DNA from 2 places in the Streptomyces sp. NPDC060027 genome. Region 2 is predicted to be linked to the other one. Evidence: riboswitches for the same ligand, from Rfam matches in the RefSeq annotation. Region 2 holds a riboswitch; the other holds the start of a gene.
The links. A riboswitch is a leader RNA that binds a small molecule or an ion and turns the genes downstream of it on or off. The one in region 2 is predicted to bind glycine.
Positions count from the first base shown of each region.

Region 1: linked by a shared signal. The riboswitch ahead of gcvP (aminomethyl-transferring glycine dehydrogenase) and the one ahead of gcvT (glycine cleavage system aminomethyltransferase GcvT) in region 2 are both predicted to bind glycine.

Region 1 is NZ_JBHWVI010000045.1:33,797-39,375, forward strand. Features, by position in the region: gene ACFWBT_RS14510 (DUF5999 family protein) at 59-265, shown strand; gene gcvP (aminomethyl-transferring glycine dehydrogenase) at 401-3,286, opposite strand; glycine riboswitch at 3,464-3,559, opposite strand; gene ACFWBT_RS14520 (PRC-barrel domain-containing protein) at 3,674-4,045, shown strand; gene ACFWBT_RS14525 (DNA polymerase IV) at 3,967-5,499, opposite strand; gene ACFWBT_RS14530 (MerR family transcriptional regulator) at 5,574-5,579, opposite strand, start outside.
Region 2 is NZ_JBHWVI010000052.1:11,743-17,321, reverse strand. Features, by position in the region: gene glyA (serine hydroxymethyltransferase) at 1-1,013, opposite strand, end outside; gene gcvH (glycine cleavage system protein GcvH) at 1,025-1,402, opposite strand; gene gcvT (glycine cleavage system aminomethyltransferase GcvT) at 1,561-2,694, opposite strand; glycine riboswitch at 2,842-2,938, opposite strand; gene ACFWBT_RS15890 (AAA family ATPase) at 3,114-3,782, shown strand; gene ACFWBT_RS15885 (enhanced serine sensitivity protein SseB) at 3,844-4,620, shown strand; gene ACFWBT_RS15880 (enhanced serine sensitivity protein SseB C-terminal domain-containing protein) at 4,847-5,579, shown strand, end outside.

The DNA.
Region 1 (5,579 bases), on a different contig from region 2:
CCGCACGACAGACACCACTGCCATCACTCACGACTCGACCCAGCGAAAGATCCCATCCATGTGCCAGCACCAGCCGCCGTGTCCCTCAGCCGAATCAGCCGACCGGGAGTCCGCCCGCCTTGTGGCGCACCACCCGGAGCAGGGATGGAGCCTGCTGTGCAACGGCGTTCTGCTCTTCGAGGACACCGGTGAGCTCCTGCCGGACGGCCAGATCATCGCCCCGCACCGCCCGCTGGGCGGCGCGCCGGTGATGACCGCCGCCTGAGCCGCACGACCCGGGCGGCCGTGACAGGCCGCCCAGACACACGAGGGGCCGGCCCGGAGACGTACTCTCCGAACCGGCCCCGACGCATGTCCGAGGGTGATTACTCCCCGTAGGCGTTTCCGTGCCGAGCGCTGATCAGTCCTCGTAGGCGTCCAGCGGCGGGCAGGAGCAGACGAGGTTGCGGTCGCCGTACGCCTGGTCGATGCGGCGCACCGGCGGCCAGTACTTGTCGGCGGCCGAGACACCGGCCGGGAAGACGGCCTCCTCGCGGCTGTACGGGTGCTCCCAGTCGCCGCCGAGCGCGGCGGCGGTGTGCGGCGCCCCGCGCAGCGGGTTGTCGTCCACGGCCCACTCGCCCGAACCGACCTTCTCGATCTCCGCGCGGATCGCGATCATCGCGTCGCAGAACCGGTCGACCTCGCCCAGGTCCTCGGATTCGGTCGGCTCGATCATCAGCGTGCCGGCCACCGGGAACGACATCGTCGGCGCGTGGAAGCCGTAGTCGATCAGACGCTTGGCGATGTCGTCGACGCTCACGCCGGTCGCCTTGGTGAGCGGGCGCAGGTCGATGATGCACTCGTGCGCGACCAGGCCACCGGGGCCGGTGTACAGCACCGGGTAGTGCGGCTCCAGGCGCTTGGCGATGTAGTTCGCGGAGAGCACGGCCACCTGCGTGGCGCGCTTGAGTCCCTCGCCGCCCATCAGCCGGACGTACGACCAGGAGATGGGCAGGATGCCCGCGGAGCCCCAGGGAGCGGCCGAGATCGGGCCGACACCGGTCTCCGGACCGGCCTCCGGCTGGAGCGGGTGGTTCGGCAGGTACGGCGCCAGGTGCGCGCGCACACCGACCGGGCCGACGCCCGGACCGCCGCCGCCGTGCGGGATGCAGAAGGTCTTGTGCAGGTTCAGGTGCGAGACGTCGCCGCCGAAGTGGCCCGGCTTGGCGAGGCCCACCAGGGCGTTCAGGTTGGCGCCGTCGACGTAGACCTGGCCGCCGGCCTCGTGGACCTGGGCGCAGATGTCGGCGACGTGCTCCTCGAACACTCCGTGCGTCGAGGGGTACGTGATCATCAGGACCGACAGCTCGTCGCGGTACTGCTCGATCTTGGCGCGCAGGTCCTCGACGTCGATCTCACCGTCGTCCGCGGTCTTCACGACGACGACCTTCATGCCGGCCATCACGGCGCTCGCGGCGTTGGTGCCGTGCGCGGAGGACGGGATGAGGCAGACGGTGCGCTGGTCGTCACCGTTGGCGCGGTGGTAGCCGCGGACGGCCAGCAGACCGGCCAGCTCGCCCTGCGAACCGGCGTTGGGCTGGAGCGACACCTTGTCGTAGCCGGTGACCTCGGCGAGCTGGTCCTCCAGCTCGTGGATCAGCGTCAGGTAGCCCTGTGCCTGCTCGGCGGGCACGAAGGGGTGCAGCTGCCCGAACTCGGGCCAGGTGACCGATTCCATCTCGGTGGTCGCGTTGAGCTTCATCGTGCAGGAGCCCAGCGGGATCATGCCGCGGTCGAGCGCGTAGTCACGGTCCGAGAGCCTGCGCAGGTAGCGCAGCATCGCGGTCTCGGAGCGGTGCTCGTGGAAGACGGGGTGCGTGAGGTACTCGTCGGTGCGCAGCAGCGCGGCCGGCAGGGTGTCCTCCGCGCTCGCGTCCAGCGCCTCGATGTCGCCGTCGACGCCGAAGGCGGTCCACACGGCGGCCAGCTGGGCGCGCGTGGTCGTCTCGTCGCACGAGATCGACACATGGTCGCCGTCGGCGGGGTGGAGGTTGACGCCGTGGTCGCGGGCGGCGGCCACTATCTCGGCGGCGCGGCCCGGGACCCGCACGGTGAGCGTGTCGAAGTACGCGCCGTGCACGACCTCGACGCCGCCGGCGGTGAGACCCGCGGCCAGGAGGGTGGCGTAGCGGTGGGTACGCCGCGCGATGGTCCGCAGGCCGTCGGGACCGTGGTAGACGGCGTACATACCGGCCATCACGGCGAGCAGCACCTGAGCCGTACAGATGTTGCTGGTCGCCTTCTCACGGCGGATGTGCTGCTCACGCGTCTGCAGGGCGAGGCGGTACGCCTTGTGCCCGTCGGCGTCCACGGACACACCGACCAGCCGGCCGGGGAGGCTGCGCGCGAACTTCTCGCGCACCGCCATGTAACCGGCGTGCGGTCCGCCGAAGCCCATCGGCACACCGAAGCGCTGCGTCGTACCGACGGCGATGTCCGCGTCGAGTTCGCCGGGCGAGGTCAGCAGGGTCAGGGCGAGCAGATCGGCGGCGACGGTGACGACCGCGCCGAGCCCGTGCGCCTGCTCGATGATCGGCTTGATGTCGCGTACGGCACCGGAGGCGCCCGGGTACTGGATCAGCACGCCGTTGATCTCGCGCCCGGCCAGGTCGGCCGGGATGCCCTCGCCGAGGTCGGCGACGACGACCTCGACACCGGTCGGCTCGGCGCGGGTCTCGATGACGGCGATGGTCTGCGGCAGCGCGTCCGCGTCGACCAGGAAGAGGCCCTTCTTGTTCTTGCCCATACGGCGGGACAGCGCCATCGCCTCGGCGGCGGCGGTGCCCTCGTCGAGCAGCGAGGCACCGGACGTCGGCAGTCCGGTCAGCTCGGCGACGACGGTCTGGAAGTTCAGCAGCGCCTCGAGACGGCCCTGCGAGATCTCCGGCTGGTACGGCGTGTACGCGGTGTACCAGGCCGGGTTCTCCATGACGTTGCGCAGGATCACCGGCGGCGTGAACGTGCCGTAGTAGCCGAGGCCGATCATCGAGCCGAGCACCTGGTTGCGGTCCGCGAGGGAACGGAGCTCGGCCAGTACCTCGGCCTCGGTGCGCGCGGCCGGCAGCTTCAGGGCCTCGACGTTCTTGATCACGTCCGGCACCGCGGCGGCCGTCAGCTCGTCGAGCGAGCCGTATCCGACGTGCGCGAGCATCTTGGCCCGTGCTTCGGAGTCGGGCCCGATGTGGCGCTGCTCGAAGGGGATTCCCTGTTCGAGCTCGGAGAGCGAAATGCGAGGGGCGGTCATGGCGGAGGCCTCCTGGTCTGACGCGACCTTCGAGGGGCACCCCGGCACGGGTACCCCGACGGCCTCCCCCTCTGTCATCTCAACCTGAGAGTTTCACCGGAGCGTCCTTGGACGGTCCGGCTTTCACCGTCGGTGAGAGCGGAGGCCATCGGCACCCGCTCTGCTTTCCAGAGTGACCTCGTCCGTGCGGTACGTGAGCCTGAGAGATTCTGGGGAGGATTTGCTCCTTCGGCGCCTCCGGTGAAGTCTGGAGGACTCTCCCGCACGGGATCAGCAGCCGTCTGCCAGCCTACCAGCGAGGACAAGACACGAGCTTCGAGTGGCCGCCTTCCCTAATGTGCTCTTTTGTAGTACTTACGGATGAGTTTGCGACCACGTGGAGGGACCGTGCAGACCGACATCGATCCGCGCAACCTGATCGGCCGCAAGGCGTTCGACAGCAACGGCACCAAGATCGGCACGATCGACGAGGTCTACCTCGACGACGCGACCGGTGTCCCGGAGTGGGCGGCCATACGCACCGGCCTGTTCAGCAGAGACGCCTTCGTACCCCTGGAGCCGAGCGAAGTCGTCGAGGGGACCCTGCGCATTCCCTTCGAACGGGCCCTGATCAAGGACGCCCCCGACTTCGGTGTCGGACGTCACCTCTCCCCCGAACAGGAACTCCAGCTCTACCACCACTACGGCCTCGACGTGGCGGCCCCTCCCCCGCCCCCGGACCGGGACTTCGGCCGGCTCGCCGGCACGGAGGACGCCTGAGACCCCGGGTCCGGATCCTGCGTCCCGGCTTCCGACGCCCCCGGCCCGGAACCCGCCGGCGGCTCGTCGGCCGTCTCGGCTCTTCGCTCCACCAGCGGCAGCGGATCCGCCGGTTCCAGCCGCGGATCGTCCGTCCGGAACGTCCGCACCCGCCCGGGCTCGGAGTAGGGCGTCTCGAACCGCACCGTGACCCGCCCCAGCCCGCTCCCCTGAACCCATCCGTGCCCGTGCTCGGCGTGCCGCACGTCGTGTCCCGAGGGCCACCGCCGCTCGGCCGGCGCCTCCTCCTCCGCGGCGGCACCTTCCGCGGGCTCGTCCGCCGGATGTTCCTCGGCCGTCGGCTCGGCAGAGGCCTGGGCCTGGGCAGAGGCCTGGGCCTGGGCAGAAGCCTGGGCGAACAGATCCTCCTGCGTGTAGTCGGCGAGCCCGGAGACGCCGACCCCCAGCAGACGTACGCCTCCGGTCGTGTCCACGCCCTCCAGCAACCGTGCGGCGGCCTCCCGCACGACTCCGACATCGTCCGTGGGCCCCCGCAGCGTCTCGGACCGGGTCAGCGTCGAGAAGTCGTACCTGCGCACCTTCAGCACGATCGTCCGCCCCGACAGTCCGGCCCCGCGCAGCCTCCGCACACACCGGTCCGCGAGCCGCGCCACCTCCAGCCCCACCCGGACCCGGTCGTGGATGTCCACGTCGTACGTGTCCTCGACCGACACCGACTTGGTCTCCCGCTCGGCCACCACGGGCCGGTCGTCATGGGCCAGCGCCATCGCGAACAGCGCGTGCCCGTGAGCCTTCCCCAGCAGGCGGACGAGCTCGTCCTCGCCCGCCTCGGCGAGTTCCTCGACGGTGGTGATGCCCGCCCGCCGCAGATGGTCGCCGGTCGCCGGGCCCACGCCCGGCAGCGTCCTCACCGACATCGGCCCCAGCATCGCGCGCTCGGTGCCCGGCTCGATCAGCACGAGACCGTCGGGCTTGGCCTGCTCCGAGGCGATCTTCGCCAGCATCTTGGAGGCGGCGAGCCCCACCGACCCCGTGAGCCCCGTGACCGCCCGGATGTCCGCGCGCAGCTTGGCACCGGCCAGCCGCGCCGAGGCGTCGTCCCAGGCCGTCCCGCCCGCCTCCAGATCCACGAACGCCTCGTCCAGGCTCAGCGGCTCCACCAGCGGCGACAGGGCCCGCAGCAGCCCCATCACCTGCTCGCTGACCTCCCGGTAGAGCCCGAAGCGCGGCACGAGATAGGCCGCGTTCGGAGCGCGTCGGCGTGCCTGGGCCATGGGCATAGCCGAGTTCACCCCGAAGACACGGGCCTCGTACGAGGCGGTGGCGACGACCCCACGCGGTCCGAGTCCGCCCACGACGACGGCTTTCCCGCGCAGGCTCGGCTTGGACGCCTGCTCCGCCGAGGCGAAGAAGGCATCCATGTCGAGATGCAGGATCGTGGGCGCGGTTCTCACATGTCCGATGCTGCCCTACGCCACTGACAATGCCCCGGCACGCCGGGGCATCACGTCATCGAAGGTCCCACGCGTCACAC
Region 2 (5,579 bases):
TCCTCGGCCTGCTGCCCGTCCAGCGCGGAGTTGCGCAGGTCGACCAGGACCAGGTGCACGTCCGTGCCGCCGGACAGGACGTCCACGCCCACGGCCTTCACGTCGTCCTGGACCAGGCGCTCGGCCAGGATGCGCGCGCCGTCCAGCGTGCGCTGCTGGCGCTCCTTGAAGTCGTCGGAGGCGGCGACCTTGAAGGAGACGGCCTTGGCGGCGATCACGTGCTCCAGCGGACCGCCCTGCTGACCCGGGAAGACCGCGGAGTTGATCTTCTTGGCCAGCTCGGCCGTCGAGAGGATCACGCCACCGCGGGGACCGCCGAGGGTCTTGTGGGTGGTCGTCGTGACGACGTGGGCGTGCGGCACCGGGTTCGGGTGCAGCCCCGCGGCCACCAGGCCGGCGAAGTGCGCCATGTCGACCATGAGGTACGCGCCGACCTCGTCGGCGATCCGGCGGAACTCGGCGAAGTCCAGCTGCCGTGGGTAGGCGGACCAGCCGGCCACGATCAGCTTCGGCCGGGACTCCTTGGCGAGGCGCTCGACCTCGGCCATGTCGACCTGACCGGTCTCGTCGCTCACGTGGTACGCGACCACGTTGTAGAGCTTGCCGGAGAAGTTGATCTTCATGCCGTGGGTGAGGTGCCCGCCGTGCGCGAGGTTCAGACCCATGATCGTGTCGCCCGGCTTGAGCAGCGCGAACATCGCGGCCGCGTTGGCCTGGGCGCCCGAGTGCGGCTGCACGTTGGCGTGCTCGGCGCCGAACAGCGCCTTGACGCGGTCGATGGCGATCTGCTCGATCACGTCGACGTGCTCGCAGCCGCCGTAGTAGCGGCGGCCCGGGTAGCCCTCGGCGTACTTGTTGGTCAGGACCGAGCCCTGGGCCTCCATGACCGCGACCGGAGCGAAGTTCTCCGAGGCGATCATCTCCAGGGTGGACTGCTGGCGGTGCAGCTCGGCGTCGACGGCGGCGGCGACGTCCGGGTCCAGCTCGTGAAGCGGGGTGTTCAGAATCGACATGCGGTGACTCCTCAGCCGGCGGTGAAGGCGGTGTACTCGTCGGCGGACATCAGGTCCTCGGGCTGGTCCGCGACGCGGACCTTGAACAGCCAGCCGCCCTCGAAGGGCGCGGAGTTCACCAGCGACGGGTCGTCCACCACGTCCTGGTTGGCCTCGACGACCTCGCCATTGACCGGGGAGTACAGGTCGCTGACCGACTTGGTCGACTCCAGCTCGCCGCAGGACTCGCCCGCGGTGACCGTGTCACCGACCTCCGGGAGCTGGGCGTAGACGACATCGCCGAGCGCGTTGGCCGCGAACTCGGTGATGCCGACCGTCGCGACGCCGTCCTCGGCGACGGACAGCCACTCGTGCTCCTTGCTGTAGCGCAGCTGCTGGGGGTTGCTCATGGCCTGAATTCTCCTGTACGCGGTGGAGTGCTGATGAAGGGAAGCGTGGGTGACCCGGGCGGATGTGCGCAGGGTCACTTCGGGCGCGCGACGGGGCCGACGGTCACGGCCGGCGCCTGACGGGCGTCCGTGTCATGTCCGGCCTTTGCGGACCAGTGTCACTTCTGGCGCTTGTAGAACGGCAGCGCCACGACCTCGTACGGTTCGTGACTGCCCCGGATGTCCACGCCGACACCGGCGGTGCCCGGCGCCGCGTGCGCGGCGTCGACGTACGCCATCGCGATCGGCTTGCCCAGCGTGGGGGAGGGGGCGCCGGAGGTGATCTCACCGATCACCTTGCCGTCGGCGACGACGGGATACCCGGCGCGCGGCACACGACGGCCCTCGGCGATCAGCCCGACCAGCACGCGCGGCGGCTCGGAAGCGGCACGCTCGGCGGCTTCGGTCAGGGCCTCGCGCCCCACGAAGTCGCCTTCCTTCTCGAACTTCACGACCCGCCCGAGGCCGGCGTCGAAGGGGGTCAGCGCGGTGGTCAGCTCGTGCCCGTACAGCGGCATGCCCGCCTCCAGGCGCAGCGTGTCGCGGCACGACAGACCGCAGGGGACCAGCCCGGCCGGGGTGCCCGCGTCGGTCAGCGCCTGCCACACCTTCTCGGCGTCGGCGGGCGCCACGAACAGCTCGAAGCCGTCCTCGCCGGTGTAGCCGGTGCGGGCGATCAGGGCCGGAACTCCGGCCACCGTGCCCGGCAGGCCCGCGTAGTACTTCAGACCGTCGAGGTCCGCGTCGGTGACCGCCTTGAGGATGCCGGGGGACTCGGGCCCCTGCACGGCGATCAGCGCGTAGGCGTCACGGTCGTCGCGCACGACCGCGTCGAAACCGGCGGCGCGCCCGGTCAGCGCGTCCAGCACCACCTGGGCGTTGGAGGCGTTGGCGACGACCATGTAGTGAGAAGACCCGGCCTCGTGCTCGGCGAGCCGGTAGACGATCAGGTCGTCCAGGATGCCGCCGTCCTCCTGGCAGATCATCGTGTAGCGGGCGCGGCCGACGCCGACGGTGGCGATGTTGCCGACCAGCGCGTGGTTCAGGAGATCCGCCGCCTGCGGGCCGGTGACGGTGATCTCGCCCATGTGGGAGAGATCGAAGAGGCCTGCCTTCGTACGGACGGCGACGTGCTCGTCGCGCTCGGAGGCGTAGCGCAGGGGCATGTCCCAGCCCGCGAAGTCGGTCATCGTCGCGCCGAGCGAGCGATGCAGGGCATCGAGCGCGGTGTGACGGGGTGCGTTGCTGCTCATCGGTCTGGCTCCCAAGGCATGACGGCGAGGTCGTTCCTCCCCATCTGTCATCGGAACCTGAGAGGTTCATCAGTACCCCACGAAATGGTGGTCCTGACTTGCACCTTGGGTGGAGCCACTGGTCAGCGGCCCGCTTTTCAGATGTGCCTCGCCCGCGCGGTAACGGGGCCTGAGAGATTCAAGGGAGGGACTTGCTCCTTCGGCGCCCGGGTACACGTACCCAGGACTCTCCCGCGCGGATTCAAGCGGCCGGTATGCAGTTGGCGCGGCCATCATTGCACGCGCTGTCCGATCCCGGCAGTCCGCCATCTGTAACCGGCCTGTGGCAGTCCGCGCACCGAAACAGGAAGCGCCGGGCATTGCCCTCTCTTTACACTCGACGGGGATGGGACTCCACATCCATGGGGAGGACGGTCACGGTGAACAGGACCAGGGCGTACGCGACGACCTCGGGTCTCGCGCTGCCGGAGCAGCCCGGCGCGACGGCCAGGGAGGCGCGCGGCCCGCTTCCGGCGGTCGTCGTCCGCGACCTCCGCGACCGGGCGGGCCACAGCCCGCACGGTCTCCGCTTCGGGGCGGGCGACCTCGTCGTGGTCACGGGACTGCCCGGCAGCGGCAAGTCGACGCTGATGCGGCGGGCCGTGAAGGGCGCGCGCGTCGACTCGCAGGACACCCGCGACCGCTGGGACGGCCGGATGGCCCGCCTGCTGCCCTACGCGGTCTACCGCCCCCTCGTCCGCCTCTCGCACTACGCCGGCCTGCGCCGCGCGCTGCGCGGCGGCGGCGGAGTCGTCGTGCACGACTGCGGCACGCAGGCCTGGGTGCGCCGCTGGCTCGCCCGCGAGGCCCGGCGCCGGGGCGGCGCACTGCACCTGCTGCTGCTCGACGTCACGCCGGACACCGCGCTGGACGGCCAGCGCGAGCGCGGCCGGGGCGTCTCGCGCTATGCCTTCGCGCGCCATCGCGGCGCGATCACCCGGCTGCTGCGTTCCGTCGAGAAGGGCGGCCTGCCCGAGGGCTGCGGTTCGGCGGTGCTCATCGACCGGGACGCGGCGGACGTGCTGCGCAGGATCGACTTCGGCCACTGACCGGTCGCGGTGGCCCATTAACCTTTTGCCGGAACAGTGGTTCGAAGCAGGCGGTAGACAGATGGACTTCCCGGCACAGGCGCACCCCCACCCGCACGGCGGTTGGCCCGGCAACGAGCTGGAGGAGGTGCTGTCCGCCTCCCTCGGCGTACCCGCGGGGCCCTCGTCGGGCGCCCGCATCGTCGAGGTGCTCGGCCGCAGCTTCGTCTGGGTGCCGCTGCCCAACGGCGGCGGCCCGCAGAGCGGCCCGCTCGATCTGCCCACGATGGAGCTCGAGGGCCAGGTGTACGTCCCCGTCTTCAGCTCCGAGGAGCAGTTCCGCCAGGTCACCGGCGGACACATGTCGTACACGATCGCGCCCGCCGTGGAGTTCGCCCGCGGACTTCCACCGCAGGTCGGCATCGCGGTCAACCCGGACGGCGTGGTCGGCGTACCGCTGCCGCCGATGGCCGTCGCCGAACTGTGCCGGGCCGGGCGGACCCCGCTCGACGGGCCGGCCAGCGGTGGCCGGGTGCGGCTCTTCGAGCCCGACTGGCAGGAGGACCCGGTGGACTTCCTGGCGGCGGCCTCGGCCGAGTTCGCCGGGACCGGCGTCGTCCTGAGCGCCCGTCGCTGCCTGGCCAGCATCGAGGGTGACGATCCGGTCATGTTCATCGGCGTCGAACTCTCGCTGTGGGAGGGCGAGGCCCGCACGCTTCCCCTCGACGCCCTCGGCCGTGCCCTCGGCCGCGTTCCGATGAACATTCCGGTGAACCTGGTTCTCCTCGACGTGACGCAGGACCCGGTGGGCGACTGGATGCGGGCCCAGGTGCGCCCCTTCTACCAGCACGGTCACTGAACGACGCGGTCCCGAGGGTGCGCGGGGGACCGTGCGCCCGGCCGCCGACGGCCCGCGGCCTCCCCCGCGCGGTGCGTCTCGGCTCTCGGCTGCTTCCCCCGGCGGAGCGCGATCCCCGCATAAGCTGGTTTCATGGCCCGGTCGAGGTGTTGACGCACGTTCGTAACCGGTGCCTCGGGTGTATTGGATGAGTTGGTCGTGAATTGTTCGCGAAGGGGCGGTTGAGGTGAGCGCGTCGGGCACGGCCGCGGCCGGGCAGGTCGAGCACATGCTGCGCCAGGTGACGCCCGGGCGTTACGACGCCTACGAGGCGCTCCTTCGCGCGCTCGCGACGCCGTCGTCCGGCCAGGTATGGATGCTCCTGTGGCACGGCCAGGCCGGCTCCCCGGACGCCCAGTACGGGAACATGCAGGTGGACGGCTTCGGGTACGCGCCTTGCGTCACCTCCGCCCAGGAACTCTCGGCCAGCGGCTGGAACCGCTCGTACGAGGTGGTGGACGGGCTGGATGTCGCCCGCACCCTGTACGCCGACCACTTCGGCCTCTGGCTCAACCCGCACGCCCCCGGCGGCGGCCTGGGCATCCCCTGGCTGGATCTGCGCCGGATCGCCACGGGCCTGGAGCGGCAGCCCGCCGGCCCGCTCCGGCTCTCCGAACCCGGCATCGAGATCCCGCAGTTCTACGCCCTGCTCACCCAGAACGCCCATCTCACCCCGGCCGTACGCTCGTTGCGCCGTGCCTGGGTCCAGCCCACGCTCGGGGCCCCGTATCTCGCCATCGGCCTTGACGTGTACGACACTTCACCGCCCGCCGTCGACTCGGTGCGGGCGATGATGCAGCAGTCCATCGGCGCGGTCCCGGACGGCCTGCCCGTCTCCACCGTCGCGATGTCGGACGAGTTCGACCCGGTCGCGATGTGGCTGCGTGCCAACGCCCGGCCGTTCTACGACCGTGAGGCGC